3 regions of the Lachnospira sp. CLA-JM-H23 genome follow, and region 3 is predicted to be linked to each of the others. Evidence: predicted binding sites of a transcription regulator. Region 3 holds the regulator's gene; each other region holds the start of a gene.
The links. Region 3 encodes HrcA, which represses chaperone genes, less so after heat shock. Its sites were predicted from a motif close to TGTTAGCACTCNNNNNNNNNGAGTGCTAACA; they were not measured.
Positions count from the first base shown of each region.

Region 1: WMO42_RS13040 (Hsp20/alpha crystallin family protein) is a predicted target of HrcA. The motif match lies at 2,777-2,807, and genes of this name have one in related genera.
Region 2: clpB (ATP-dependent chaperone ClpB) is a predicted target of HrcA. The motif match lies at 6,850-6,880, and genes of this name have one in related genera.

Region 1 is NZ_JBBMET010000011.1:18,718-29,886, forward strand. It holds gene WMO42_RS13035 (AEC family transporter) at 611-1,588, opposite strand; gene WMO42_RS13040 (Hsp20/alpha crystallin family protein) at 2,134-2,574, opposite strand; gene WMO42_RS13045 (extracellular solute-binding protein) at 3,091-4,353, shown strand; gene WMO42_RS13050 (methyl-accepting chemotaxis protein) at 4,408-6,141, shown strand; fluoride riboswitch at 6,370-6,469, shown strand; partial or broken gene WMO42_RS13055 (sodium:proton antiporter) at 6,625-6,894, shown strand; gene WMO42_RS13060 (MFS transporter) at 6,996-8,183, shown strand; gene WMO42_RS13065 (EAL domain-containing protein) at 8,303-10,579, shown strand; gene WMO42_RS13070 (hypothetical protein) at 10,705-11,169, shown strand, end outside.
Region 2 is NZ_JBBMET010000009.1:108,820-119,988, reverse strand. It holds gene WMO42_RS11990 (acyl-CoA dehydratase activase) at 1-269, shown strand, start outside; gene WMO42_RS11985 (carbon starvation CstA family protein) at 488-1,933, shown strand; gene WMO42_RS11980 (hypothetical protein) at 2,150-3,157, shown strand; gene WMO42_RS11975 (ECF transporter S component) at 3,326-4,093, shown strand; gene queD (6-carboxytetrahydropterin synthase QueD) at 4,336-4,758, shown strand; gene WMO42_RS11965 (radical SAM protein) at 4,842-5,585, shown strand; gene folE (GTP cyclohydrolase I FolE) at 5,587-6,174, shown strand; gene queC (7-cyano-7-deazaguanine synthase QueC) at 6,140-6,817, shown strand; gene clpB (ATP-dependent chaperone ClpB) at 7,039-9,636, shown strand; gene WMO42_RS11945 (DUF4250 domain-containing protein) at 9,767-9,946, opposite strand; gene WMO42_RS11940 (GGDEF domain-containing protein) at 10,256-11,169, shown strand, end outside.
Region 3 is NZ_JBBMET010000005.1:158,359-169,527, reverse strand. It holds gene dnaK (molecular chaperone DnaK) at 1-1,276, opposite strand, end outside; gene grpE (nucleotide exchange factor GrpE) at 1,467-2,108, opposite strand; gene hrcA (heat-inducible transcriptional repressor HrcA) at 2,126-3,226, opposite strand; gene thrC (threonine synthase) at 3,632-5,119, opposite strand; gene WMO42_RS08165 (hypothetical protein) at 5,498-6,325, shown strand; gene leuD (3-isopropylmalate dehydratase small subunit) at 7,299-7,784, opposite strand; gene leuC (3-isopropylmalate dehydratase large subunit) at 7,876-9,141, opposite strand; gene WMO42_RS08150 (S66 peptidase family protein) at 9,339-10,394, opposite strand; gene WMO42_RS08145 (adaptor protein MecA) at 10,410-11,169, opposite strand, start outside.

The DNA.
Region 1 (11,169 bases), on a different contig from region 3:
CGGATGGTTGATATATTAGAGTTAATATGATACTTGCGGATTTAGAAGTCGACACATTTAATAACATTGGCATTGAGATGGAATAATATTCTTTCTTCAATAAAGTAATGAGCAGTTCTGGAAATCTGTGGGTAGTGCTACGCATACAACAGATATGTAACACTACCAGATATAAATCCCCTATTTATGGGCTTTTTAGGATATCAAAACGATAATTCTAGTTCTCAAAGAGATAATTCCCCTGTATTCTGCTTGAACAATCTTGAAAAGTGAGACTGGGAAAAGCCAAATTTTTTACAGATAATATCTGCATTAATATCATCCTGATAATCCACAAGAAACTATTAGAGCATGTATTTATAAGAAAATAGGTGTTAAATCTGAGAGAGTGGAAAAGGGTGTATATCCAAGTTTAAAACAGGTTAAGTCAAAGTCTGATACTGCAAGGAGACAGTCAAGAGCAAGTGCTGCATACATAAGTATTTGCCAAAATCATTATTCCAGTAAGTAGTTCTAAGACTTCATAAAAAGACTTCACAGACATACCTTATAGACAGGCTTTACAGACGTGCTTCATAGATAGACTTTACAGACAGGCTTCATAATTCACTTACAGACCAAACAGCTTTATCGCAAATATTGACAACAAAGGTATTGTAATGAGTGACAATATAGTTGTAAGCACGAATATTTCTGTCGCGTAAAGTGAATCCTTGTTATATCTTTCTGCAAACATAATAGCAGATGCTCCGGCAGGGCAGGCCATTCCTATGAATACGGTAAACGGTACATTAAAATCAAAGCTCTGGAAGTTGAAAATATAAAGAATAATCATACCGATTACAGGAAATATGATGAGCTTAAGAGCACAAAGATAGTACATACGCAGGCTCTTGAGGCTGCTTACAATATTGCTCTGTGCAAGATTAGAACCAGCTATAAGCATAGCAAGTGGCGTATTCATATTGGCTATGTATTGAATAGGATTATCTATAACAGCAGGTATTTTTATGCCAGTAACGAAGCATATAACACCAGCGAATATGGCTATAATGGTTGGTGTGCAAAGATTCCTGCATATAGTTTTTAAGTCACCTGCTCCACCCATGACTATAACGCCGTGTGTCCATAATAACAGATTGAATACAGTAAGGTAAGCTGTCATATAGAAAACCCCTTCCTGGCCAATGACGCCATTGATAAGAGGTAGTCCTATAAAACCACTATTTGAATATATAAGGGCAATTTTCTCAACTGGAATTCTGTTTTTTTGCAGGTTATAATCAGAACTTATACTTATACCGTTTTTGCTATATTCAGTATTTCTGGTTAGTATATTTGTTAATATTATAATAACTGTAAATGTTGTTAAAGCTGCAATGAGTGTAAGACCAAGCCCCCACATAAGATGTCCATCAAAGTCCATCTGGTAAGATTGGAATATCATAAGAGGTGAAACCAGCATAAGAAGAATGTTTGACAGCCTTGGAACAGTCTTATAATCAATCAGACCAGTTTTATATAGAACTATTCCGCAAAGCATTATAAAAACCATTTCAATTATTTTTTCAGCAACAACAATAGCCATACTGCCCTCCATTTTCACAATACTGATTCTGCTAAAATTAAATATAATAGTGCGTAGCACGGAACAATCCGTAGGCGTTAAAGCCGTGGATTTTTGACACCGGCATCATTAAATCTAATGATACAATATAAATGATGAGAGTGTCAAAAGTAAATTTTGCTACTCGCTGATGTAACCGGATTGCTTCATTGCTATGCAATTCCCGCAATTCTCGAACATCTCAAACTCCTATAAAATAGCGTGTTCACACCATTATATTCCGTTTTAGGTGTTCTGTGTGTACAATTTTTGAATTTAATAATCAAAGAGTTCGTTTTATCATTTCTGATAAATTGGAGAGATATACGAAAGTAGTTGAGTGGGATAATGGATATCTTGTTATGGCAAAATATAAAAAATGCCAGTCTCTAAGTTCAACCTTAGTTACTGGCATTTCTTAATTATTCAATTACAACTCATATCTTGGCTAAGGACTACATTAGCAACAGCAGTCACAGATGCTAAGTGCACTATCAATTAGTCCAATTCACACATTTCTGTACGGATTATCCCTCAATAGCAATCCTCTTAGCACTTTCAATTTCCTCAGCAGCTTTCTTTGGTACAGAAAGTCTTAAAATACCACTTTCATATTTAGCCTTTATGTCGTCCTGAGTAATTGCATTACCAACGTAGAAGCTTCTGCTCATAGAGCCGGCATAACGTTCCTTTCTGATATACTTGCCTTCCTTGTCCTGCTCGTCCTTATCAAGACCCTTAGCGGCACTGATTGAAAGGTATCCATTATCAAGCTGTATATTGATTTCGTCTTTCTTAAAGCCAGGTAAATCAATATCAACTTCATAGCCGGAATCGGTTTCTCTGACATCAGTCTTCATTTCGTGGCTGGCGTGTTTACCATACAAAGCTTTTTCAACTTCAGGAAATCCGAAGTTCATCCAATCATCATTAAATAAATTCTCTCCAAAAATACTAGGCATTAACATAAGTCATCGCTCCTTTTTTAATAAACTATTTGTTCGGCTGAACCTTTCGTTCATTCAGATTGGATATATAAATAACCAATCCCCAGGATTACATATTCATCTGAACTATTACCTTGTTTCTTTGGAACATCTGGAATGGTGTTATCTTAATTACTATTTCTTAACTCCCTTTCCTTTGTTCTGGTTATGTTATATACCTAATTATTAGCACTGTCAATAGGCGAGTGCTAATAATTTATAAATAGTTTATAATTATTTCAATTCCTGCTATTTTCAAAAGTACTGAAAAGACAGTACAGGATAAGCTTGTCAACAGGTAAAATGATTGACAAATACTGTTATAAATACTAAAACATATATAATATATTAGTACGTTAATTAAATTTCTATTATGATTTGTCAAATTCGTGTGAAGTAATCTAAAGGAAATTGGATTGTGATTTCGATTTTACATTTATTATTAGATTCTAATCGGTATATTAAGAACGTAAATTTATACAAAAGGGGTATATTAATATGAACAAAAGAATAACAAGGAAATTGTGCATTGTTGGCTTGATATCTTCTATTGTCTTATCTGGATGTGGTAATGCAGGTATAACAGGTGGCAACAGAGAGGAGTTATCAGGTGGTACAGATAAAGTTGTCTCTTTAAAGGTGTGGACAGAAAAGGATGGTCTGGATGTCATGAACAAAATGCTAGACAGCTTTAAGGAACAATATAAAGATGAAGCAGAGTTTGATATAACGGTTGAAATCCAGGCAGATTCACAGGTTCGTGATGTTATGCTTACAGATGTACACAATGGTGCAGATGTGTTTTCATTTCCAGATGATCAGATTATATCATTAACGGCTGGCGGAGTTCTGACAGAGGTACCCAATGCAGATGAAATAGCAGCAGCTAATGTAAAGGAGTCAGTCGAAGCAGCGACTCTGAATGATACATTATACGGCTATCCTATGACAGCAGATAATGGATATTTTATGTATTATAATAAAGAATATTTTTCAGAAGACGATGTTAAGTCATTAGATAAAATGTTGTCAATTGCAGCAGCTAACAATAAAAAAGTTGCTATGGAGTTTGATTCAGGATGGTATCTTTATACATTTTTCGGAAATACAGGACTTAGTCTTTCTATTAAACCAGATGGTATAACTAATGAATGTAACTGGAATTCGCAGACAGGTGATATAACTGGAGCAGCTATAAAACAGGCTCTCAATAGTATAGCAGCTAATCCAGGGTTTGTAAGTATGCCTAACGGAGATATAGCTGAACACATTAAAAGTGGTGATGTTATAGCAGGAATAAGTGGTGTATGGGATGTTATGAATGTAAAGGAAGCCTGGGGAGAGAATTATGGTGCCTGTAAGCTGCCAACATATACAGTTGCGGGAAAGGAAGTTCAGATGTCTTCATTTACAGGCTATAAGATGATGGGAGTGAATTCTTATTCAAAGAATAAAGAATGGGCATGCAGGCTTGCTGACTGGCTGACTAATCAGCAGAATCAGGAACTTAGGTTTAAAGAGAAAAATCAGGGACCATCTAACAGTAAGGCAGCAGAATCAGAAGAAATCAAAAAAGTGGCTGCAATACAGGCAATCATTGCACAGTCCCAGTATGGAACATTGCAAAGAGTAGGAAACAGCTACTGGGATGCCTGTAAGAAGTTTGCTAATACCGTACTTAGTGGTAATAACGGTGGTTTATCAGATCAGGAAGTTATGGATACATTAGTTAATGAAATTACAGCTTCTGCTGTTAAGTAGCAGTAAGATGATCAAAGTTGATTTACTGTATGTGAAAAAGATTGGAGGACAAGCATGAATAATAAAAAAAGGACGAGCCTGAAGACACTGATATTATTGCCGGTATTTATACTAGGTGCTTTAACAATAATATGTAATGTTATGGCTATAAACAATATAAGAACTGTTAACTCTAATGCCGCTGATATAACAGATAATTGTATGATGAGTGTTTCAGATCTTGGTGAAATAAAGAATGATATACAGGTTATTCATACACTTGGATTATCACATATTATTGCAACAGATCTTAATACTATGATATCAGTGGTAGGTGAGATTAATGATAATCAGGAAGAATTAGAGAAAAAGCTGGACGAATATAAGAAATATGTCCAGAATGATGATATGGATACATATAATTCATTAGTAAGTAATTATAATAATATGAAATATGAACTTGGAAACATTATGGCATACAGTGCTTTAGGCAAGAATGAGGAAGCATATGCTATTGCTAACGGAGTCGTAAGTGATAGCAGCACAGCAATCCAGAAGGATATTGAGGTGCTAAGCACACATGCCAATGATACAGCTTCTGAGGCAAGGGAAAGGCTTGCAAGTGTGTATATAAGCTCACTTGTCAGTAATGGTATAGTTATTATTATAAGCGTTATATTAATTATTGTAGCAATATACTGTGTTATGAAGTATGTTATCAAACCAATTATTGCAACCAATAAAGATATCAGGGATATTATTGATGGAATCGATAATGGAGAAGGAGATCTGACAAAGCGCGTAAGAGTCATATCTAATGACGAGATAGCAGACCTTGGTAACGGTATCAATCTTTTTATGGATAAGCTGCAGGAAATACTAAAGCTGATTATAGAGAATACTAACTATATGGAAAATGTTGTTGCTGAGGTTGATGGCAGTGTTGTCAAATCCAATGACAGTGCTTCTGATTTATCTGCTATGACAGAGGAATTATCTGCAACTATGCAGGATGTAGGGCTTTCTGTTAATACTATTAATGATAATGCTGATAATATACTAAAAGATGTCGAGATTATAGCGATAAAGTCAGATGATATTAATCAGTTCTCAAAGGAAATGAAGGCAAATGCAGAAAAAATAGAGAGTGATGCAAGATATAATATGGTTCAGACAGGTGAAAAGGTTGGGAATATATTAGATGTTCTTAATAAGGCAATAGAAGATAGTAAGAGCGTTGACCAGGTAAATAACCTTACGAATGATATTCTTAATATATCAAGCCAGACGAATCTGTTAGCACTCAATGCTTCAATAGAAGCTGCCAGAGCAGGTGAAGCGGGTAAGGGCTTTGCAGTAGTGGCAGATGAGATTCGTCAGTTAGCAGATTCAAGCCGTGAAACTGCCAACAAGATACAAAGTATTAACTCGGTTGTTGTTGCTGCTGTTAATAATCTATCGGATAATGCTAATAATCTGGTTTCGTATCTTCAGCAGACTATTCTTCCTGAATTTCAGACATTTGTTGATGGCGGCGTGAAATATAAAGAAAATGCTTCATATATAGAGAATGCAATGGATGAATTCGTTGAGAAAACAGATGTCCTGAAGAAAAATATGGATGAAATAGCTCATTCCATCAATACGATAACAACAGTAGTTGATGATGGTGCTGCTGGAGTTAATAATGCGGCTATAAGCACACAGGATCTTGTTGAGGATATAGTCAATATCAGCAATAAAATGATAGAAAACAAGGGTATTGCCCAGAATCTTAAGAATAGTACTAACATATTTGCAAAGTTCTGATTTTGAATATTGGGGAGAATTGTGGGAGTGCGTAGCACGGAACAATTCGTAGGTATCAAAGTCGTGGGCTTTTGCCCCCGACATCATCATATAATAAATATTTACAATTTTCATCTGCCAGTTTTAAAAAATGGGCAGACTATAGAATAAATTTACCTTTCAAAGCCTATATATTACTACGAATATTGACAGTATTCCAACAATATTGTATACTTAACAAGTTGATGAAATATTACTGGGAATGAGGTTCTCCCAGGAACGAGATAGAAATAGCCAAATTTTTCGTTCATAACCGCTTGATTATAAAGCTGATGACTTCTGCAAAGTGCAGGAGCTATCAGCTCTTTTTGCGCTAATATTTATTTAGAAAAGAGGATTGTTATGTTAAAAAGTATAGCGCTGATAATGTTAATTGGAATGTCTGCAGGCTGGGTATGCCGCAAGGTAAAGCTGCCGGGACTGCTTGGAATGTTATTTACAGGTATTATATTAGGACCGTTAATTTTCAGAATGGCAGGAGTCGCTTTGTGTATGGCAGGAACTAAGTTGAAGCTGAAAGAAAGGGCATTCTGTATGCTTGCATACACACCTAAGGCAACCGTTCAGGCGGCGATAGGCGGAGTTCCATTATCAATGGGACTTGCGTGTGGCAATACAGTGCTTACAGTAGCAGTATTAGCAATAATAATAACAGCACCGCTTGGTGCATTTGCCATTGATATGACCTATAGAAAGCTGCTTAAGAAAAGTTAGATAGAATTAGGATGAATCAGATAGTTTACTAGAAATAAGAAAGACTCATAGCAGCTAATAGTGGTTAAAAGAAGTTTAATACAAAATAGAATGGAGAAAATATGGATACTAAAGCAAAATCACAATTCAGATTATTATTTCCGTGCTACTTCTCATTTTTTGTAAATGGAGCAATGGTATTGTTAGTTGGAGCAATACTTCCATATATTATAGAAGAAGCAGGAATTAATTACAGCGTAGCAGGAGGTTTTTTATCGGCATTTGCAATAGGCAATCTTCTTGCGAGCTTTGTCAATCCGCCGATGGCTTCACGAATAGGAAGAAAAGCAACAATTGTTATATTTTCAGCATTTATACCAGTAATGCTGCTTGTTATAACATTTCTTCCACCAGTGCCGGTTATATATGCAGCATTTATACTTATTGGAATAGGCAGAGGCTCAGTAAGCATAATCAATAATGCAGTTGTTAATGATAATTCTAACGGCAGACCAGCCGCACTTAACCTTTTACATATGACATTTGCGGCAGGTGCATTGATTGCTCCATTCATTACTTCGCTTTACACAACCTTTGGTCTGGGCTGGAGAGCAGCTGCATATACAATAATTATAGGTTCAACATTATCAGTTATATTATATGTGTGGATGAGAATAGACTATAATTGGCCGCTAGAGTCTAAGAAGGCTAAAGAAAATGCTTCTGACAGCAATGCAAAGCCGTTTTATAAAAATAGTATTTTTTATATAATGGGCTTTTTATTATTCTTATATCTTGGACTTGAGAATTGCGTAAATGGATGGTTTGTAACATATTTTAAGAGTATGGATATAATGAGCAGTACATATGCAACCAACCTTGTATCGGTTACCTGGATAATGGTTATGCTTGGAAGACTTCTCACAGCTAAGATATCATCAAAGGTTGATAAGAATAAGCTTATATCTGGATACTGCGTTGCTACAACAGTATTCTTTATATTACTTACAGCAACCCATAATCTTGCAGTTATTACTGTAGCTATTGCAGGACTTGGCTTCTTCTTTGCGGGAATATATCCAACAACAGTATCAAGTGTTGGCAATATAATTAAAGGTTCAACAACAGGAATGTCATTATTCCTGGCTATTGCTGCGTTAGGCGGAATTGTTACACCACAGATAGTAGGTTTCCTTGCTGACAGAATAGGAATGACAGCGGCAATACTTGTATTAGCGTTCAACGCTGCTGGTATGCTTATAATGTCAGGAACTAATGTGTTGATGAGAAGAAAAGAAACACATATATAAATGACTATATGAAATATAATTTTATGTGATTTTATATTTACAAATTAAAGCATATAAATGTATAATAATGGTAGTGAAGAGGTATATTTATACTGACGGTGAGGAAGTGCAGATTACAGATGAGAATAATGTATGGATTGTTAATTGCTATTGAGATTATTCTTATGGGAATATGTTCATATAAAGCAATGAATAAGAAAGGCAGACTGGCAAAGATAGTATTTATATATGAAGCTGTTGCAGCATTTTGTGGCATAGTATTTCTTGTGTATATATATGTTCCAGGAATAACTATCACAACGTTTTGCAAGAGCCTTACATTGATATGCTTTGACTGGATTCTTATTCTTCTTATGTACTACACACAATATTATACAGGATTGTTTCATGGAGTTAAGATTATTAAAGAGGCAATGATTGCCTTTTCAGCAATAGACAGCGTTATGCTTATTGCCAATGTATGGAATCATCAGATATTTACTATAACAGAGATTAATGATTATGAGATTGTAACAGAATTTGTGAAGACCAATTTCTTTTATAAGGCACATTTTATATATAATTATCTTGTTATCTTATTATTGCTTTTATCCTTTATGTTTATGATAGCGAACTCGTCTAAGTTCTACAGTTTCAGATACGAGATAATATTTATAGCACTTCTGATTGGATTTATTCTTGACATTGTGACAATAAGGTCACAGTCAATATATGATGTGTCTATGCCGGCATACGGAATTATGTGTATGCTTATATACTATTTCACGTTAAGATATATACCTAATGAGCTTATAGAGAATACGCTGTCCCTTATTATTAAAGATATGAATAGTGGAATTGTGTGCTTTGATAACAGAGGAAGATGTATATACTGTAATGACATATTAAAGAATATTTATAATATTGGAACAGAATATATTGATGTTGAGAGAAAATATTCAGAATGGCTTAATGAGCGTGGAAGTGACAGAAAAGATACGATGAAGACTGAAACAACAGTATCTTTTCACGATATTAAGAAATATTATGAGGTTGTATATAAGAGAATATTTGATGATAAGAATAATTTTGTATGCGATTATTTTATATTTAATGATAAGACAGAAGACATACAGTCACTTGAGAAAGAAAAGTATAAAGCAACCCACGACAGGCTTACGGGACTTTATAACAAGGATCAGTTCTATGTAGAAACATACAAGATCCTTCATAGAAATGCAGATGTGCCATATTGTATGTTATGCAGTAATATAAGGGACTTTAAGTTCGTTAATGAATTATTTGGAATAGAAAAAGGTAACGAAGTTCTTGTAAAGCAGGCAGAGATAATGAAAGAATATGCCAGTGATGATGTCATAGCAGCAAGAATTAACAGTGACCGTTTTGCTATGCTTATTCCTAAGAAGAGTTTCAGTGTTGATATGATATTATCTATAATTCACAGGATGCAGGATTATTTTAAAGATAGTTCATTTCATCTGCACATTTTTACAGGTGTTTATGATATAAGTGATTTGGAAGAGCCTGTAAGTATTATGTGTGATAAGGCTAATCTTGCAAGTGAAACTATTAAGAATGAATATAAGAGCAATATAGCTTATTATACAGAAAGACTTTTTGAAAGCTCTATTGAAGAAAGAAGAATTATAGGAGAATTCGAGAGGGCAATAAGTAATAATGAGTTTGAAATGTACTTACAGCCACAGGTAGACTCTAGCGGTAATTTATACGGAGCAGAAGCACTTGTGCGTTGGCAGCACCCTGAAAGAGGACTGTTATCTCCGGCAATATTTATTGATGTTCTTGAAAAGACAGGCTTTATATATAAGCTTGACAGATATATGTGGGATAAAGCAGCTAAGAAGCTTGGAGAATGGAAGAAAGAGGGAAAAGACCAGTATCACATATCGGTTAATATATCGACTAAGGATTTCTATCTTGTGGATGTATACGAAACATTTGTCGGGCTTGTTGATAAATATGACATTGACCCTGTTAATCTTAATATAGAGATTACAGAAACAACATTAATGTCCGATTTTGACAAGAATATGGGTATAATCAGGCTTTTGCAGAACTACGGATTTAATATAGAGATTGATGATTTTGGAAGTGGATACTCATCACTTAATATGTTAAAGGACATAAGTGCAGATGTATTAAAGATTGATATGGGCTTCTTAAGAGCCTCAGAAAATGAGGCGAAAGGGCTTGATATTCTTGAAAGTATAATAACACTTGCTGGAAAGCTTGGAATGAAAGTTATAACAGAAGGTGTTGAAACAAAAAAACAGCTCTATATGTTAGTAGAGATGGGGTGTGATATGTATCAGGGATATTATTTCTCTAAACCAATACCGGTTGATGAGTTTGAGAAGAAGTATAACATTAAGTAATAAGTAAATTGTATTCTGGGCTGCTGCATTTTGTGGCAGCCTAATATAATGATAGGCGTAAGTGTCACGGCGCACTTGATACAAGCGTTATATAAGCCAAAATGTGCGTAGAAATGAGGATATATATGATAACAGGCACAATAAAGAAGAATTGGAAAATGTTAATTACAGTTCTTGCAGCAGTAATAGGCGTACTGGCAGTATATCAGCCAGAAAATGCTGTGTGTTACGCAGCAGATAATGACACATCGGCTATAGAGATAAGAACCTCAAAGGATTTGTTGGAAGCCTCTAAGAATAGTGATGGCAGTTATGTCCTTATGGCTGATATTGATATGTCAGTATTTGGGGTGGACGGCTGGAAGCCTTGGAATTTTAGTGGAACATTTGATGGCAATGGACATACACTTTACAATATGGACATTAATACTGTTACAGATGTTACAGAAAAGGCTTATGATGGCAACCTTAAAGAATATGATACTTATTATGCCGGACTTTTTGGGATAACGAAGAATGCGGTTATTAAGGATCTTAATATAAAAGGTGCATATGTAAATATAAGCGAGAATGAGGATGGTAATCGTAAT
Region 2 (11,169 bases), on a different contig from region 3:
GAGTTAAAAATATAATTCCTGAAACCCTAAGCTGTGGTGAGGGCTGGCTTATGGCAGCAGAGATTGTACATTATGCTAAGGAAGGCGTAAAGTCATTTATTATATTACAGCCTTTTGGCTGTCTGCCTAATCATATATGCGGAAGAGGGGTAATAAAGAGAATAAAAGAAGACTACCCAAATGTTACAATTCTGCCTCTTGATCTTGACCCTGATACAAGCTATGCTAACGTTGAAAACAGAATGCAGATGATGATTATGAATAGCTGATGTTGAGATACACAAACGATGATTTGTCAATGTTATTCAAAAAGAAATATAAAAAATAAATAAAATTTGTTAATAAATACTAAAATGTGCCAGGCTTTTTTGGCACATTTTTTTTATTTTCAAAGTTGAAATTTTTATTAATTATACTATAATAAAGCTAACGGAACAGTACTGTGATAAGTTAAATATTTTATTCTAAAGTAAAGGAGGACAAGGTTATGATTAGTTTTTTCATTTGCTTGTTTCTTTTAATTGGCGGTTACTTTGTGTATGGTAAAGTTGTAGAGAATACATTTGCACCAGACGACAGAGAAACTCCAGCAGTTAAGATTAATGATGGCGTTGACTATGTAGTAATGCCACAATGGAAACTGTTTTTAGTACAGCTTTTGAATATTGCAGGTTTAGGACCAATATTCGGAGCTATGCAGGGTGCTTTATGGGGCCCGGTTGTATTCTTATGGATTACATTTGGTACTATCTTCGCTGGTGGTGTACACGATTATTTCTCAGGTATGTTATCAGAACGTAATGATGGTGCATCAATCTCAGAGGTATGTGGTATATACCTTGGCGGATTTATGAAGAATGTAATGAGAGTATTCAGTGTTGTACTTCTTGTTATGGTTGGTACAGTATTCGCAGTAGGTCCTGCTGGACTTATTGTAACTCTTTTCAAGAATGGTAACGTATCAGGAATTGTTACCAGTACAGAATTCTGGTTATGGATAATTCTTGCATACTATTTCATTGCAACATTTATTTCAATTGATAAGATTATCGGACGTATTTATCCATTATTTGGTATATGTCTTATCATTATGGCACTTGGTGTTGCACTTGGTATATTTACTCACTCACAGTACCAGATACCAGAGATATGGTCACACTTCACTAATATGCATCCTAAGGCAACTCCAATATGGAGTGTAATGTTCATAACAGTTGCCTGTGGTGCTATATCAGGTTTCCACGCAACACAGTCACCTCTTATGGCTCGTTGTATGAAGTCAGAGAAGCAGGGACATTTCGTATTCTATGGTGCAATGGTTGCCGAAGGTATTATCGCTTTAATATGGGCAGCAGCAGGCTGTTCAATCTATGAAGTAACAGATGGTTTAAGCACAGGCTTAAGTGCAATACTTGCCAATGGACAGTCAGCAGCTATATATGATGTATGCTCAAAGACAATGGGTGGTGTTGGTGTTGCACTTGCTATGATAGGTGTTATTGTATGCCCTATCACATCTGGTGATACAGCTTTCAGAAGTGCAAGACTTGTACTTGCAGACTGGTTCAAGATTGATCAGGGTAAGTACTCTAAGAGACTTATGCTTTGTGTTCCATTACTTGCAGTTGGTGCATTTGTTGGACACCTTGATTACACAATTATATGGAGATACTTCAGTTGGACTAACCAGACACTTGCTATGATAGTTCTCTGGACAGCTAGTATGTTCTTATTCAAGGAAAAGAAGAATTACTGGATTACAGCAGTTCCTGCAACATTTATGAGTGCTGTTTCAATGACATATTTCTTCTATGCAAAAGAGTGTCTTAACCTTGGTACAAAGGTCGCTTACCCAGCCGGTATTATAATTGCCGCAGTATTCTTTGGAATATTTATGTATGCAACAAGAAAGCATACAAAGGAAGCTGCTTAATACATAACAGTAGTAATAGAATATAATGATAAGCAGCCATATGAAGCAGGTTAGCTTATTAGAATAAAAGGAGGGAAGTCCTCAGGATATATTCCCTCCTTTTATATATTATGATATGAGTGCAGAAGATGAAGTGAATTATTATTAAATATGAATTGTATTATAATGTATTTGTATCATAATTATAATGATATTGTTGAAAAGGAGTTGATTGCTATGCTTTTTAAGCCGCATTGTTTATCCAGAACAACACTTAGCAAGGAAGAGCTTGTAAAAGACAGAAAGAATTGTAGAAAGTTTGGTCCCTGTGGTGTTGGCGAAAAGGCTATATATCTTAATAGCTTTTATTTTGACAGGAGATATTATATTCCACTGTCCAATGTTAAAAGAATATTTAAGAGAGTTGCTATGAGTAAAGGAGGATTTACTGGCAAAGGATTATTTGCAACAATTCCTTATCTTGTTGTTGAGTATGATAACGGAGAAGAGAAGCAGTGTAATTTCAAGTTTGAAGAAAATGTAGATTCTCTTCTTGCATATATTAAACAGACACACCCGTATATAAGACTTCACAGTGAAGAAGCTGAGAAACGTCTTAAACAAAAAGAAAGACTTAAAGAACAGAAGAAAGCAGTAGCAATCAGTAAAGAAGCTAAGGCAAATGTAGCAGTGCTTAATAACTGTATGGAATATCTTAACCGTAATGAGGAGTTAAGCATACAGTTAAGTGCAGGAGCTAAGAGAAAGAGAGTATATGACAGAAGCAATCCTGCTTACAAATGGGTTGCACTCAGTATAACACTTCTTGGGGCAGCAGCTCTTATATATGGAATATTTGCTCTTATAACACACGCCGGTTTTGCTGTATATTTCTTATTATTTGGACTTGCGGCAATATTCCTTTTTTCAAGTGCCAATGTACTTCCAACAGCGAAGAATAATAAGAAATACATAGAGAGCCACCTTATGAGTGCGGTTGAGGATATGGAAGAATATATACACAATTATCCAGACTTCCCAATTCCAGCGTGGTATGCTCATCCAGTTGTTCTTAAGAGAATGATTGATATTATTGAGGAAGGCAGAGCAGTAAAAGCGGATGAAGCACTCGAAGTATTAAAGAGCGATTTAAAGGCACTTAATTCAAGTGTTGCAGTTGAACAGGAAGAATATGATGAGATAATGGCTATAAAGCCAATGTTCTTAGTAAGGGAGTATCAGTAACTGACCTTATAAATTAATATTAGATTGACACTTTTAATAATGCCTATAAAAGATTATTCTTTCATAATAACAATTAATACATACAAGATATGTATGTTTTAGCTGTTAATTATTACTAATGACTCGTATGCAGATTAATATATATTGCATACCAGATTGGAGGACTTTATGAAAGAAAAATCAAAAAGTATTATTCAGGCTGTTATCGGTGCAGTTATTATGATTATCGGTATTGTGCTTTGTGTTAATACATATGTTGTAAAGGGTAATAAAGCATATGCATTTTCATTACTCGTCACAATAATTGGTGCAGTAGTATTAATCTCGGGCTTATATAATACATTCTGCAAGTCAGAGAAAAAGCCGGTTGATGCCAAAGTTATAGCACAGGCAGCACTTTGTGCAGCATTATGTTATGTTGGTGCAACATTTATTAAGATTGATATTCCGGTAGGAACAGAGAGAACTATGTTTCATTTTGGTAATGTATTCTGCGTTCTTGCAGCATTACTTATAGGCGGTACATGGGGCGGTCTTGCAGGAGCTGTGGGTATGACAATAAGTGATCTTACAACAGCCTATGTTACAAGTGCACCTAAGACATTTATATTAAAATTATGCATTGGTCTTATTGTAGGATTTGTAGCACATAAGTTATTCAAGATATCAAAGGAGCATTCTGCTAAGTATATTACTGTAGCAACAATAGTTTCAAGCATATGCGGTATGGCTTTCAATATTGTGGCAGACCCTGTAGTTGGTTACTTCTACAAGACATATCTTCTTGGAGTACCTCAGGATTTAGCTAAGGCACTTGCAAAGATTGGTGCGATAACAACAACAGTTAATGCTATTATAGCAGTAATTGTAGCTTCAATACTTTATATTGCCTTAAGACCAGTTATGAAGAAGACAGATATGTTAAGAGATTTATAAAATGTTGACAACAGATAATAATTCTGTTATTCTTTCGTATGAATAATAAAAGACAGTTCGTTTGTACCATCCTGTCTTAAAATAAAACCAGGGCTTCAAAACTTAAAATCTGTATAATATGCAATGTATGATAATATGCGTTGTGATCAGATAGAACCATTAAAATGGCGTGTCAGTTGTGAGGTAACTGGCACGCCATTTTATTTAATAGGAAATTTTGATAGAAAATCTAAGGAGCAGATATGTACACATTAAAAACAGAACACAGCTTCGATGCCGCACATTTCTTATACGGCTATGAGGGCAAATGCAGTAACATACACGGACACCGCTGGAGAGTTGTAGCAGAGGTATCAAGTGATGAACTTGAAACAACAGGACAGAACAGAGGAATGTATGTTGACTTTGGAGATTTAAAGAAAGATTTAAAGGAAATCGTAGATTACTTAGACCATTGCCTTATTATAGAAACTGGCAGTTTAAAGGAAACAACACTGAAGGCTTTACAGGATGAGAATTTCAGGATAATACAGTTTACTTTCAGACCAACAGCAGAGAATATGGCGAAATATTTTTATGATAAAATGATCGGCAGAGGATACAGGGTGAAACAGATAACTGTTTATGAGACACCAAATAATGCTGCCTCTTATACACAGGATTAGACGTATATACATAAATGCAAGGTACGCAGAAATAGGATTAGATGTATATACATAAATATAATATATACAGAAATGAGGAACATATGAGCGAACAGATATTTAATGTCGTAGAACATTTTGCTAGCATTAACGGAGAAGGTGTAAGAGCAGGAGAACTTGCTGTATTTGTAAGGTTCAGAGGTTGTAATCTTGACTGCAGTTACTGTGATACCAGATGGGCAAATGATGTTAATGCTAAGGCAGCTAAGATGAGTGTGTCTGATATTGTTAAGGCAGTGGAAGATGTTAAGATTGACAATGTTACACTTACAGGTGGAGAACCGCTTATTCAGGCAGGGATAGACAAGCTTATAGCACAGCTTCTGATTAGTGGCAGAAATGTTGAGATAGAAACCAATGGAAGCATTGATATTAATAAGGTAAGAGAAAATGTTAAGGATAACCTTACTACAGCTATGAATGGTCAGGTCATAAACGATATTTATGATAAGGTTAACGATGAAATGGAAAGATTATCAATGACAGCAGATTACAAGCTTGCTGGAAGCAATATGGAACAATATATGAAGCTTGATAATTTTAACAACCTTCAAAGTCAGGACACTGTTAAATTTGTTGTAAGCAGTGAAGAAGATTTAAAGAGAGCATTAGAAATAATAAGACAATATAATCTTACAGAAAAATGCTATGTATATTTTAGTCCTGTATTTGGAAAGATTGAACCTGTAACAATCGTGGATTTTATGAAGGATAATTTGATTAATGGGGCAAGAGTACAGCTCCAGCTCCACAAATTCATCTGGTCGCCAGATAAGAAAGGAGTATAAATTGAAACAAATAGATTCAGAAGCTATAAGATTTCATATAAGAGGAATTCTTGAGGCATTAGGAGATGATCCGGACAGAGAAGGACTGAAAGAAACACCTGACAGAGTTGCAAGAATGTATGAAGAAGTCTTTGAAGGAATGAAGTATTCTAATGATGAAATAGCGGATATGTTTGATAAGACATTTGCAGAAGATGTGGATGACGAGGGCACATCAAGATACGGTGATATGGTAGTTGTAAAAGATATAGATATATTCAGCTATTGCGAACATCATATTGCACTTATGTACGATATGAAAGTGACAGTAGCATATGTTCCTAAAGGCAGGGTTATAGGTCTTAGCAAGATAGCTAGAATAGCTGATATGGTAGGAAAGAGATTGCAGTTACAGGAACGTATAGGTTCAGACATAGCAGATGTAATATGCAAAGTAACAGGTTCAGAAGATGTTGCTGTATTCATAGAGGGCTGTCACAGCTGTATGACAGCAAGAGGAATAAAAAAGACCAACACAAAAACATATACACAGACATTAAGAGGGAGGTTTTCTAATGAAAGCAATGGTTTTATGCAGTGGTGGCGTTGATAGTACAACGTGCCTTGGAATAGCAGTCGATAAGTATGGTGCGGAAAATGTTGTGGCACTGTCAATATATTATGGACAAAGGCACACAAAGGAAATTGAGTCAGCTGATAAGGTAACTGAATATTATGGTGTTGAGCATATATCATTGGATCTTGAAAAGATATTCCAGTATAGTGATTGTTCATTGCTTGCACATTCTGATAAAGAGATACCAGAGGAGTCTTATGCAGAACAGATTAAAAAGACTAACGGAAGTCCTGTGTCAACTTATGTTCCGTTTCGCAATGGCTTGTTCCTTTCAAGTGCGGCAAGCATAGCACTTTCTAAAGGGTGTGAGGTTATATATTATGGGGCACACAGTGATGACGCGGTAGGAAGTGCATATCCTGATTGTAGTGATGAATTTAACAAGGCAATGAATGAAGCGATATATCTTGGAAGTGGTAAGCAGTTAAAGATAGAAGCTCCATTTATTAATAAGACAAAATCACAAGTTGTAAAAATCGGACTTGATTTAAAAGTCCCTTATGAATATACATGGAGCTGTTATGAAGGAGCAGATAAGCCTTGCGGCGTGTGTGGAACGTGTATAGACAGAGCTAAGGCATTTGAGGCTAATGGAGTAAAAGACCCTGCGTTATAAAAAACGCAGGGTTTATATATTTTTTATAAAATAATTAGCACTCACCTGTTGACAGTGCTAACAACAAGTGATATAACCTGTAATAGGAAATGAGAAAAGAGCATTTTAGAAGAAAAGTAATGAAAAATTGTTCAAAGAATTACAATTGGTCTTTAAAGTGTTATCTGATAATCTTTATTTCCAAGGGAACAATAATTGGGGTTAAGAAAGAGGTGAATTGTATGAACATTCAGAAGTTTACACAGAAATCAATCGAAGCGATTAATAACTGCGAGAAGATAGCTTATGATTATGGTAATCAGGAGATTGATCAGGAACATTTTCTTTATAGCCTTATGACTATTGAAGATAGTCTTATAGCTAACCTTATAGAGAAGATGAATATTGATAAAGATATTTTCTTAAAGAATATTGAACAACTTCTTAATCAGAAGAATAAGGTATCAGGTGATGTTAAGTTATATATAAGCAATGACCTTAATAAGGTACTTGTCAATGCAGAAGATGAAGCCAAGAGAATGGGCGACTCTTATGTGTCAGTTGAGCATTTGATGCTTGCACTTATAGCAGCACCTAACAGAGCAATAAAGCAGCTCTTTAAGACATATGGAATTAACAGGGAGAGCTTTCTTTCAGTACTTGCTACTGTAAGAGGCAACCAGACAGTTACATCAGACAATCCAGAGGCAACTTACGATACACTCAATAAGTACGCTACGGATCTGGTGCAAAGAGCAGCCGACGGCAAGCTTGATCCAGTAATCGGACGAGATCAGGAAATAAGGAATGTAATAAGAATTCTTTCAAGAAAGACTAAGAACAATCCGGTTCTTATCGGTGAACCAGGTGTAGGTAAGACAGCAGTTGTTGAAGGGCTTGCACAAAGAATTGTAAAAGGTGATGTGCCAGAGAGCCTTAAAGACAAGAAGTTATTTGCTCTTGATATGGGTGCACTTGTGGCTGGTGCTAAATACAGAGGTGAATTTGAGGAAAGATTAAAAGCTGTGCTTGATGAGGTTAAAAAGTCAGAAGGCCAGATTATATTATTTATCGATGAAATTCACACAATTGTAGGTGCTGGTAAGACAGAGGGTTCTATGGATGCTGGTAATATGCTTAAACCAATGCTCGCAAGAGGTGAGCTGCATTGTATAGGTGCGACAACACTTGATGAACACAGACAGTATATTGAAAAAGACCCAGCACTTGAACGTCGTTTCCAGCCTGTAATGGTTGATGAGCCAACAGTTGAAGATACAATATCTATATTAAGGGGGCTTAAGGACAGATACGAAGTATTCCACGGTGTTAAGATTAATGATGGTGCTTTGGTAAGTGCGGCTGTGTTATCAGACAGATATATAACAGACAGATTTCTTCCAGATAAGGCAATTGATCTTGTAGATGAAGCGTGTGCAATGATTAAGACAGAACTTGATTCAATGCCGGCAGAACTTGATGAAATGCAGCGTAAGATTATGCAGCTTGAAATTGAGGAGGCAGCCTTAAAGAAGGAAACTGATAATCTTAGTAAGGAAAGACTTGAAGCTTTAAGAAAAGAGTTATCAGAACTTAAGGAAGAATTTGGCATACAGAAGGCTAAATGGGATTCTGACAAGACAAAGGTTGATAATATCAGCAAGTTAAAAGAAGAACTTGAAAATGTTAATAACCAGATTGCACAGGCAAAGAGAGAATACAATCTTGAGAAAGCAGCAGAGCTTCAGTATGGCAGGCTGCCACAGATAGAAAAGCAGATTGAAGAAGCAGAAGCCAAGGCCAAGAAAGATGGAAGCGATGATTCTTTAGTACACGAGAATGTAACAGAAGAAGAAATAGCTAAGATTATATCAAGATGGACAGGTATTCCAGTGGCCAAGTTAAGTGAGTCAGAAAGGCAGAAGACACTTAATCTTGATGAAACTCTTCATAAGAGAGTTGTTGGACAGGACGAGGCTGTAACCAAGGTTACAGAAGCTATTATCAGGTCTAAAGCTGGTATTAAAGATCCAAGCAAGCCAATTGGCTCATTCTTATTCTTAGGACCAACTGGTGTAGGTAAGACAGAGCTTGCAAAGACACTTGCAGAGAGTCTGTTTGATGATGAGAATAATATAATAAGGCTTGATATGTCGGAGTATATGGAGAAATATTCAGTATCCAGACTTATCGGAGCTCCTCCAGGATATGTAGGATATGATGAAGGTGGACAGCTTACAGAGGCAGTCCGCAGGAAACCATATTCAGTAGTATTGTTTGATGAGGTTGAAAAAGCCCACCCTGATGTATTTAATGTGCTTCTTCAGGTTCTCGATGATGGACGTATAACAGATTCACAAGGTAGGACAGTAGATTTTAAGAATACGATCATAATTCTTACAAGTAATATCGGTTCAACCTACCTTCTTGATGGAATTGATGAGAATGGTAATATTAAAGAGGGGGTTGAGGAACTTGTTATGGGAGATCTGCGTAACAGCTTCAGACCAGAATTCCTGAACCGTCTTGATGAGATTATTATGTTCAAACCTCTTAATAAGGATAATATAGGAAGTATTATTAACCTTCTTATTAATGATGTCAACAGAAGACTCGAAGATAAGGAACTTAAGGTTGTATTATCTGATACAGCTAAAGATTATATCGTTGACCATGGTTTTGACCCAATGTATGGTGCAAGACCTCTTAAGAGATATGTCCAGAAGAGCGTTGAGACACTTGCCGCTAAGCTTATACTTGCCGGCGATGTATCGACAGGGGACAAGATTCTTATAGATTGTGAAAATGGTACTTTAGTTGCTAAAGATATGAAATCATAATTTACTTCATTAGGTAACTTAAAGCGGTATATTTAATATATATACTTAAAGAAAGCTATATGTAAGGTTGTAATAAATGTTTTGAATAAATCGGACATTTGTTATAGCCTTCATATAGCTTTTTTAATAATTATACAAATTGGTTAGTCTTAGGATTGTATACATAATTGATAGCGGTGAGTTTGTCTGTGATACTGCTCTCGTCAACCATATAAGTCTTACATAATTCTGTGAGTGAGCTGTAATTATCCCTTAACTGCATGTTAACAAAGCTAAGAAGCATAACCGGGTCTTTAGGTAAATTATTCATAAAATCCTCATTTCTATACATTTTATATGTCTATATTGGTAACAAGAATTATAATACGACGCTCTAAAGGCATATGCAAATTGTAATTGAAATGTATGTTAATAAATACACAATTAGTTTACAAGTAATAAAAAACGTGCTATTATTCATATAAATAGAGTGCAAAATTACTAATATAATATTAGCGGATTTAATACAATATTTATATCAGGATTGTATGGTTTATATGCTGTATGGTTTTAGGTTGTATAAAGAGGTGGATTTCTATAGGGTGCAGTGGTTTTATAGGAATTTACGGATGGGGGACATATGTTAATATCAGAGGATATTTATAATAACAAATCATCAATGATGTATTGTATGGCATCATTTAATTCTTCATATCTTGTGCTTTTTGCAGATGACTATTTTTATAATTATGCAGGAAAGCTTGTTAATATTATTATCACAGAGATGATACATCCTGATTATGTGGGTGAATTTAAAAATGTATGTGAGAGTCTGAAAGAATCAGGTCAGTCCCAGAGAATTATAACGTGTATAAAAGGTGGTGACGGACAGTATTTTCTTGTTCATATGAGCCTTGCCAATCATGGGAATATCATTAATGAAGAGGCGGTTATAGATATGAATGTAGTTAACATTTTTATGATGGAGAAGAAATATACAAGGCTTCATAATGATGTGAACAAATACAGGACATATTTGTCAATGTATAATGATTATATGTTTGATTATGATACCGTAACAGATATGTTTTCCCTATATATATACAGAAGCTTCAAGGCAACGATAATATGCAAGATGACACTGGATAAATTCGAAAAGGTGTATATGGAATATCTAAATAATGCAAGACAAAAGCAGGATTTTACAGATTTTGTTAATAAAGTCCGTAATGCTAATGAGGGGTTTAATGGTGAGATTACAGGACCGCTTATTACAGATATGTCCAAGCTTGTTGTATATAACATTGATTGTAAGCTTACATATAAGAATAACAGAGACAGGGTTGTAATTGGGATTATCAAGTCAATTGATAAGCAGAATGAGGTCAGTTATTATGCCACACAGGAGGGGAAGGATTTCTTTACAGGGCTTCTTAATAAAAGAGCCTGCAAGGAATATGTGCAGGACTCAATTGCAACTAATAAAGATATACATTATATGGCTATGATAGATATAGATAATTTTAAAAATGTCAACGATACATATGGGCATCT
Region 3 (11,169 bases):
ACTTGTTATCCTTGGCAAACTGTCTTTCACCCTGTACTACGTTGATATCAACGGCTGTCTGGTTATCAGCAGCTGTGGAGAATATCTGGCTCTTCTTTGTAGGAATAGTTGTATTTCTCTCGATAAGTCTTGTAGCAATACCACCCATTGTCTCAATTGAAAGTGAAAGTGGTGTTACATCAAGAAGAAGGATATCACCAGCACCGGCATCACCAGCAAGCTTACCACCCTGAATAGAAGCACCGATAGCAACACATTCATCTGGGTTAAGTGACTTGTTAGGTTCGTGACCTGTTAACTGCTTTACTTTATCCTGTACAGCTGGAATTCTTGTAGAACCACCAACTAATAATACCTTTGAAAGTTCTGAAGCTGTAAGACCTGCATCTGAAAGTGCGTTCTTAACTGGCTCAGCTGTCTTTTCTACTAAGTCGTGTGTAAGTTCATCGAACTTAGCTCTTGTAAGTGTCATATCAAAATGCTTTGGACCTTCTGCTGTTGCTGTGATGTATGGAAGGTTGATGTTAGTCTGCATAGCACTTGATAATTCCTTCTTAGCCTGCTCAGCAGCAACCTTTAATCTCTGAAGTGCCATTGTATCTGTAGAAAGATCTACGCCTTCCTTAGCCTTGAAGTCATCTAACATATACTGTGTAATAGCATTATCAAAATCATCACCACCAAGTCTGTTGTTACCAGCAGTAGCAAGAACTTCGATTACACCATCACCGATTTCAATGATAGATACATCGAATGTACCACCACCAAGGTCATATACCATAATCTTCTGCTCGTGTTCATTATCAAGACCATAAGCTAAAGCAGCAGCTGTAGGCTCGTTGATAATTCTCTTAACATCAAGACCTGCAATCTTACCAGCATCCTTAGTTGCCTGTCTCTGTGCATCATTGAAGTAAGCTGGAACTGTGATAACAGCTTCTGAAACTGTCTCACCAAGATAGCTCTCAGCATCAGCCTTTAACTTCTGAAGAATCATAGCTGATATTTCCTGTGGTGTGTACTTCTTACCATCAATATCAACCTTGTAATCTGTACCCATATGTCTCTTGATTGAAGAAATTGTCTTATCAGCATTAGTAACTGCCTGACGCTTAGCAGGATCACCTACTAATCTTTCTCCGTTCTTTGTAAATGCAACTATTGATGGAGTAGTTCTGATACCTTCTGTGTTAGTAATAACAACTGGCTTACCACCTTCCATAACAGCTACGCATGAATTAGTTGTACCTAAATCTATACCAATAATCTTGCTCATAATTATCTTCCTTTCTATGTCTTATATAGACATACTGTTTAATAATATCAATTCTATTTGTTACAAGTGTGTGTATTGTTCTGATAAGCCCTAAGCCTGTAAACGAATTCTTTCTATATCACAACTACCCACATACTTTACTTCTGGTAAAAGCTCATACCATTATACATCAACTAAATATTCTGATGTATTAGTTAGCAACCTTTACCATACTGTGGCGGATAACCACATCTCTATATGTGTAACCCTTCTCGAACTCTTCAACGATAATATTCTCGCCCTGAGAGTCATCTTCCACGTGCATAACTGCATTATGAAATTCAGGATTAAACTCTGAACCAACTGCCTCGATTGGCTTAACCTGTAAGTCTTCAAGCATCTTAATTGTCTGCTTGTAAACCATATCCATACCTTTGGCAAATGGTGTTTGTAACTCTTCCTCTGTCACTGACTTAAAGCCGCGTTCAAAATTATCTACTATCGGAAGAAGTTTCTTTACTACATCCGAAGCTCCCATCTCGAACATTGCTGACTTTTCTTTGTCAGTACGCTTTCTGTAGTTGTCAAACTCAGCCATCTGACGCTTCAAACGATCTTGTAAATCCTCAATCACAGCGTCCTTCTGGTCCTTTTTATTATTTATATCAACTGTTTCCTCCGCTCCTTGCGCATCACTTGCGTTGTCAGATTTCTCTGCCTTCACATCTGCGTCAGACGAGCCCTGAGCTTCTACAGTATCAGCGTCTTTATCTGTATCTGATGTAACATCTGTATCATTAATATTAACATCTGCTTCATCAACATTATTAATGTTATTATCTTTCTTAGACACCTTATCTCCTCACCTTTCTATGATTTCTTGAATACATCATCCAACTGCGTCCTCATATTCTTCAAGGTTTCCACAACCTTTTCATAATCCATACGCTTTGGACCAATAATACCAATTGTACCCTTCATTCCATCCTGTAATTCATATGTTGCTGTTACAACGCTACAGTCTTTCATAGATTCAATCGGTGTTTCATTTCCTATATATACCTGAATACCATTGTTGGAACTACTATCCTGTTCATCAACACTATTGTCATCATCAACAACAAGATCTGACAGGCTCTGCTTTTCCTCCAAGGCATATATAAGCTCACTGGCTTTGGTTGAATCACTAAGTTCTGGATACTTGAATATGTTGGTTGCACCGCTTGTATATATCTTTAAATCATCTGCGCTGCTTATTGTATCAACAATCGCATCAAGAACTTCTTTGACAAGATTAATATGTTCTCCTGCCTGATTTTCCATCTTTGAAACAATGCTCAAATTCATCTGTTCAAGAGTAAGCCCTGTAAGTGTTGTATTAATAAGAATGTTAAGCTTTAACAAATTCTCCTGTGACAAATCCTCGCTTACTGTTATCACCTTATTCCTTATAAGATTGCCTTCCATAACTATTACGGCTAATATCTTATTGGCTTCAAGCTGTGATAACTGAACGAACTTAAGCTTATTGCCTGTTACCTTAGGTGTCGTTACCATAGTTGCATAATTAGTATCTTTGGCAAGAACCTTGGCAACATTCTGAAGAAGCTCTTCTACCTTTTCAACCTTCTCACCTAACATATCCTTCATTGAACTTAATTCCTGTTCTTTAACAGCAACCTCGTTCTCTCTGTTGGTTATGTTCTGTTCTTTCTCAGACATCATATCGTCTACATATAATCTGTAGCCTTTATCTGTAGGAATTCTTCCTGCTGATGTATGTGGCTGAACTATATACCCAAGCTCTTCCAGGTCTGCCATCTCATTCCTTATTGTCGCGGAACTAAGCTTCATGTCTGTGAACTTAGATATCGTTCTTGAACCAACTGGCTCGCCTGTTTCTAAGTAGTTCTTAATGATTGCTTTAAGTATCTTTACTTTACGCTCATCAAGCTGTTCATCAAGCCCCATGACATACCTCCTTTTCTTTGTTGTTAGCACTCAATAATTAGGAGTGCTAATATCAACATAATTAAGGTATCACTTTGCAAGGGTGATGTCAACAATTAATTTAATTTTTTGTATAAATAAATTATAAACTTTATTAAGTGTTTGGAGAAGGGGGTGGGGCTTCGGGCACCAGAAAGCTGATTGGGTATTTCTAAGACTTTCCTTTTGTTGTGGTTATGAGGGACGCAAACGCTCAGACGCAACGTCCTGTTGCGTATTCGCTCCATCGCACATCCGTGTGCGATAATTCTATCAGAATTTCCTATTACATAAAAAACTGCTGTGTAAATCTGGGGCTTTGCCTGATTTACACAGCAGTTTTATTGAGGTTAAAATTATTCTTAATAGAAATTACTTAGGATTAGATTATATTCCTAAGAATTTCTTTACTTCATTGGTCATCTCGCTTACTTCACATACTGTGTTGTGGAGGACTGGAGCTGTTCTGATTTCTTCGATAGCGTTAGGAACTTTTACTTTAGCAAGTTCGCTTAACTTATCTACAAGTTCAAAGTCACCCATTGAAGCATACTTAGGGTCGATTGCTTCCATTACGCTTCTTGTAAACTTGTATGGGCTTGCTGTTGAAGCTATAACTGTCTTAGTTTCGTCCTTAGTGTCTGCCTTGTACTTGTTATAAACTGTAGCAGCTACTGCTGTATGTGTATCTATAACATATCCACAAGTTTCATATAAATCCTTTATAGTAGCAGCATCTTCCGCCTCTGTAGCATAGTTGCCATAGAAATCTGAAAGCTGTGCTTTCATATCAGCAGTAATCTCATACTTACCTGTTTCTTTAAGTGAAGCCATAAGCTCGCTGTTCTTCTCAGCACTGTTGCCTGCTATTCTATAGATAAGTCTTTCAAGGTTGCTTGAGATAAGAATATCCATAGATGGTGATGTTGTAAGAACGAAATCTCTGTTTCTGTCATACTCACCCGTTGTAAAGAAATCGTATAACACCTTATTCTCATTAGAAGCACATATAAGCTTATTAATAGGAAGTCCCATATTCTTAGCATAAAATGCAGCAAGGATATTACCAAAGTTACCTGTAGGAACTACTGCATTAATCTTTTCACCTGCCTTGATTTCTCCGTTAGCAAGAAGTCTTGCATATGCATATACATAGTATACAATCTGTGGAACAAGACGTCCTATATTGATTGAGTTAGCTGATGAGAACTGGAAGCCGGCATTGTTCATAACCTTTTCAAGTTCCTTATCACCAAATATATTCTTAACACCTGTCTGTGCATCATCAAAGTTACCCTTAATTCCAATTACGTGAGTATTAGCACCCTTCTGTGTAACCATCTGCTTTTCCTGAATAGGGCTTACACCGTTCTTAGGATAGAATACAACAATTCTTGTTCCTGGAACATCTGCAAAACCTGCAAGAGCTGCTTTACCTGTATCTCCTGATGTTGCTGTAAGTATTACTATTTCATTTTTAACATCATTCTTCTTAGCTGATGTTGTAAGTAAGTGTGGTAATATAGATAAAGCCATATCCTTAAATGCAATAGTTGCACCATGGAATAATTCTAAGAAATATGCACCCTCTGCCTTAACTAATGGTGCAATCTCTTCAGTATCAAACTTAGAATCATAAGCTTTGTCAATACAGTTCTTTAACTCTTCTTCTGTAAAGTCATCAAGCATAAGCTTCATAACTTCATAAGCAACTTCCTTATAAGACATCTTTGAAAGTTCTTCTAAGCTCTTATCTAATGAAGGAATAGATTCTGGTACGAATAATCCACCATCTGGAGCAAGTCCCTTTAATATAGCCTGTGAGGCTGTTACTCTTACACTATCATCCCTTGTACTTCTGTAAAATAAACTCATCTCTTATTCCACCTTCTTATTTTATTGGGGTGAATCACAGTCAATCTGATGCATAACCGTCTCCCACATACATATGTACCTGCCAGAACAACATCTGGTAAATGGAACAGCTTTATCATCACTAACCGGATTCCTGTTAAAAATGCTTTAAACAGAAACCATTATACAACAGGAATGATACGAAAAACAATAGGTATATTGAATTATTACTAATTTTATCATATAATTTATAGGATTGATAAATATTAGACAATTTCCGGCTGACAGTAATATATACAATATTATTAAGATAGCAATGTATTTATTATAAAATCAAATTAACATATCACTAATATATGATAGCATAATAATCAAGATACGTTAAAGGAGAACCACAACTTGGCTAAAGGTGTTTACAAGACCAATAAAAAAGACGGCTCTGTATATTACAGGGTTTCAATAACATATAAGAATAAACATATAAGTATCGGAAGTTATGATGATGAAAATACAGCCTCACAGGTTTACTGTACTGCTTGCGATATACTTTTTAAGCCTGATATATATTATGTTAATATTGACCTTCATACTTCATCATACGCCGAATGTCATATTGATTTTCCTTATTCTAAGTTCATAAGTCTTATTAATTTCCGCGACAATGGCATATATATTAAGACACCCATATACCTGTGCAACAAGGCATTTTTGTATTTTCTTGAACCCGGGAATACTCTTATATTTTCCATTGATGACCTTTTCTATTATTCACACCACACAATTATGTGCCGCGGCGGTTATTATTTTGTAAATGATTATGGTATGCAGACAAGCATTTTATCAAGATTTGGAATACGCAGTCATTCCGTTAAAGGAAAAGATTACATTTTCAGGAATAATGACGAACACGATTTCAGATATGAAAATGTGTGTGTAGTCAATAAATATAATGGCGTGAGCCAGATTGTAAAAAACGGACGTATAATGTTCCAGAGCAGAATTCACATTAATGGTGATTTTATAATAGGGACTTATGGGACGGAATATGAGGCAGCTATTGCTTATAATAAGGTAGCTGATATGTTAGAGCCTGTATTTCCGGTAAATTATACAAGGAATTATATTGAGGATATATCGCATATTACTTATGCGGCTGCTTATAATAGTGTGAAGATTTCTAAGAGGGTGATTGAGTATGTTAAGTGGCTGGCGGAGAAAGTGAAATAATTGACAATTGGTTGGTTATAAATTCAATTGACAACAGATAGCTTTTAATTGACAACGGATAGCTTTTAATTGACAACGGATAGCTTTTAATTGACAACGGACGCGGGCGGAATAGCCAATATATCAACATCAGGCACGCTCCCGCTACTCTCAAACGCAGCGGATACTAAGGCGGTAAAGGACACCGCCTAAGTACCGGCGTTTTCAAAGCACCTGACTTTTGATATATTGGCTATTCCGCCCGCTGGGTGTCTATTCATTTAAAGGGTATTTGTCTTATTCACTTGGCTTCTTAATAGATAACAGATATAGCAGATATAACAAAATTACATTGTAATTATTTCAACTGGTGTAATTGTGTTATATCTGTTATTTTTATTCCTATATTCTATATTGCAATACTATATTATAACCAGCTAATCTGTGCAATCTACCTACTGTGAACTACAATCGCCAGCAATTAACTATCCCCTTCAGCCTAGAATGTCAGAACTCAATCCATACAGAATATATTCTATAATCTATATTCCCACGACTACACCTATACCCGCCCAACATACAATGTGCAACGGGCTCTTGTCACTAAACTATATGCATCTATCTTATGGGCAAATACATATCATAGGACATACAGATTGCTCTTACCACTAAACAATCTACATCTATCTTCTGCCAGCCAGATATGCTTACAGAGCTTGCAAAACACTTTTACTAAACAATCTACATCTATCTTCTGCCAGCACACAGAAATACAACGAAATAGCGGCTATATATCGTTAATCAGGTACTTTGAAAACGCCGGTACTTAGGTGCTGTCCTTTAGCACCTTAGTATCCGCTGCGTTTGAGAGTAGCGGGAGCGTGCCTGATGTTGATATATAGCCGCTATTTTGTTGTATTTCGTCCGTCTGCCACAAAGCTCAATAGAATTAGAATTATTGTCCATTAAGCAGCACCGGTGTGTAATGCATTTTTTATTTATTATTGATATAATTCACAAGTCCCTCAGCCTTTATGATTTTCTGCATAAATTCTGGGAATGCCTGTCCCTGGAATGTCTGTCCTGTTGTCTTATCTGTGATAACGCCGCTGTCAAAGTCGATAGCTACATCATCGCCTGCATTGATAGCCTTAGCTGCTTCTGGACACTCTATAATAGGAAGTCCGATGTTAATTGAATTTCTGTAGAATATTCTCGCAAATGTCTCTGCAATAACACAGCTTACACCTGCTGCCTTAATAGCTATAGGTGCGTGCTCTCTTGATGAACCACATCCAAAGTTCTTATTAGCAACAATTATGTCGCCTTTATTAACATTTTTCACAAAATCCTTATCGATATCTTCCATACAGTGAGTAGCAAGCTCTGCTGGGTCTGAAGAATTAAGATATCTTGCAGGAATAATAACGTCTGTATCTACATTATCGCCGAATTTAAAAACTCTTCCTTCTGCTTTCATATACTCCTCATTTCCTGTGTATTCGTACACATTTATAATTCATAATAATTATGTATCTTCTAAATATATTCAGTGTGCTGATTACAATATATTATAAACCAAGGTCAGATGGCTGGCTTATCTTGCCTGTAACTGCACTTGCTGCTGCAACAGCAGGGCTTGCAAGATATATTTCTGAATCAACGTGTCCCATACGTCCAACAAAGTTTCTGTTAGTTGTTGATACACATCTCTCGCCTTCTGCAAGGATACCCATATATCCACCAAGACATGGTCCGCAGGTTGGTGTGCTGACAACTGCTCCTGCTTTAATAAATGTCTGTACAAGACCTTCTTCTATAGCCTGCATATATATTTTCTGTGTAGCTGGGATAACGATTACTCTTAAGCCCTTTGCTACCTTTCTGCCTTCTAATATCTTAGCGGCACATCTTAAATCATCAATACGTCCATTAGTACATGAACCGATAACTACCTGATCAATCTTGATATCATCTATAGAATCAACTGTGTGTGTATTCTCTGGAAGATGTGGGAATGCTACTGTTGACTTAATTGTGCTAAGGTCAATATCAATCACCTGATCGTATTCTGCATCGTCATCTGCTGTATATTCAACAAATGGTCTCTTAGAATGTTCCTTCATATACTCTCTTGCAAGATCATCAACAGGGAATATTCCGTTCTTTCCACCTGCCTCTATAGCCATATTGGCAATAGTAAATCTATCATCCATAGTAAGTGTAGATACTCCCGGACCAGCAAATTCCATAGACTTATAAAGAGCTCCGTCAACACCTATCATTCCGATAATATGAAGAATCACATCTTTACCGCTTACCCAAGGGTTAAGCTTTCCTGTAAGATTGAACTTAATAGCTGATGGTACTTTAAACCAGGCCTTACCTGTTGCCATACCTGCTGCCATATCTGTTGAACCTACACCAGTTGAGAATGCACCAAGTGCACCATATGTACATGTATGTGAATCAGCACCGATAATAACATCGCCAGCTACTGTAAGTCCCTGCTCTGGTAAAAGAGCGTGCTCAATACCCATCTGTCCTACTTCAAAGTAGTTAGTAATATCATGCTTTGCTGCGAATTCTCTTACACATTTGCAGTGCTCTGCTGACTTAATATCCTTATTAGGCACAAAATGATCTGGAACAAGTGCAATCTTATCCTTATCAAATACTGTCTTAACAGTCATCTTATCCATTTCATGAATGGCAACTGGAGATGTAATATCATTACCAAGTACGAGGTCTAAGTCCGCCTCAATTAATTGTCCTGCTTTAACTTCAGAAAGACCTGCGTGAGCCGCAAGAATCTTCTGTGTCATTGTCATTCCCATTATAAATCCTCCTTTATCCGCGAAGTATATACTTATATATTTAACGCTTAATCTTATTTATTTTACAGTATATTCCATACATTTGCAAGATATCTGAATTCTATACGTTTTTATGTTTTATAAGCATAAAATTTTTACATATTTCATCATATCTGGTACATTTTACACTTTTCATCATAATATATACATTTTATATATTACTTTAACTCATATGAAAAATGTATATTATCATCTTTAACAGAAACTTCTGCATATGCACCGCTTATTACAGGCATTGCTGGTGGAAGATGCCCCAGATCTGCATCCATAATTACCGGAACATTGTATCTTCCTGCTGTTTTAATAATAGCACTGTACTGGTCAAGTCCCATCATTTCCTGTCCATATACAAGTGGCCTTCCAATTACAAATGCCTTAACATTCTCAAACCAGCCAGCATTGTCCATCTGCCACATAGCCCTTCTTATTGAAAATACATTAAGGTCGCAGCTTTCAAGAAACCATATAATGCCATCATCGCTGTATTTACTATTAAATTCCTTAACTTTGTCGTATTTAGTTCCTAAAAGGTTGACAAGGCAGTCCATACATCCGCCTATAAGCCTGCCTGATGCCTTTATATTATTAAAGCTTTCTGAACTATTATCAAGCTTCTTATCTCCTATATAAGCTGTAAGCACCTTTTTCTCAGTAAGGTTATACGCTGGCGTGGGATTGTCCTCTGTCTTTAAAGACTCCTTTTCCCACATATCATAACCACTTATATTAAGCTTTTCTCCCGTCAGCACGCCGATTGCATCAAGCTGGGAATTATGAAGCTTGTCTACACCAAATGCCGCCGCACAAGGTCCATATACGCTTGCAGTATCAGCTATTGTATTAAGCAGAAATGTAAAATTCGTATTGTCTGAATATCCCATAAACCACTTAGGTTCTGCTTTAACAATCTTATCCCAGTCAACATAACCAAGAATTTCACACATAAGCTCACCTCCGCCGCATGATATTAATGCATCAGACTTGTCAGATGTGTACATATCAGTAAGCTCCTGTCCACAAAGCTCTGGCGTATTGCTTATTCCTATTCCATTTGCCTCATATACATTAGGACCATTAACTATTCCATAACCTAGATTTTTAAATCTCTCCTGTGCCTTTTTAAAACCTGTAATATAAGGCTCCGTTGCACAGCCAAATGATGGTGCAACGAAGCCTATATTTCCATTACAGGCAAGAAAATGCGGATACCTCATATTCTTCTCCCTTAATTATAAATACTTCTTAACTTTATTAATCGCGTTGGCTTTTATAACCGCCTCACAATTCTCCTTAACCCATATAACTCTCTGCTCTTTCTCTGAGTCAAGGCGTGCATACTCGCTTATAACATTACATATTGAGTTATAGCGTTCCCTGGCACATCTTCCCTTCTCAAGCACAAGATAATACCGGTTGTCCTTCTTATATATTCCATTGGCAACTCCCCATACCTTAGGGCATACCATACACATATCTTCAAAGTCCTCAAAGCTGTCAAGAATATATACGCCATAGCCTACAGTCACAACATCACTGACCTTTGGCTTATTATCTTTCGCTTTCTTAGCTTCTTTTATAAATTTCTCTGCCTCAGGTATGTCTTTCATCTGGTCAAATATATCCTTCAACTTATCAAATGCAGCGAACTCCGGAGCTTTAAGATCCTCACCGCCATTCTTTATAACATTACTCTCACTCTTTGACCTGTCACCTAAAGCTTTTGCAGCTCTCTCGCCTGCCTGCTTTAACATATTACCAAAATCTTCCTTTCCTGATGATACAGTAAGAAGGATTGAATGGTCTGGCTGTGGTGCAAGCTGTAATGACATAACGCCGCCACCAAGTTCAACTCCTATATTCTTATGTGCTTCGTCCATAATAACTTCCAACAGATTATGTATCTTTTCTGTGTCATTTCTAAAGAAATCATCAAGTGTTATATTATTATATTCAAGATCCTCTTCGTATAACAGGCATTGAAACTTGTCT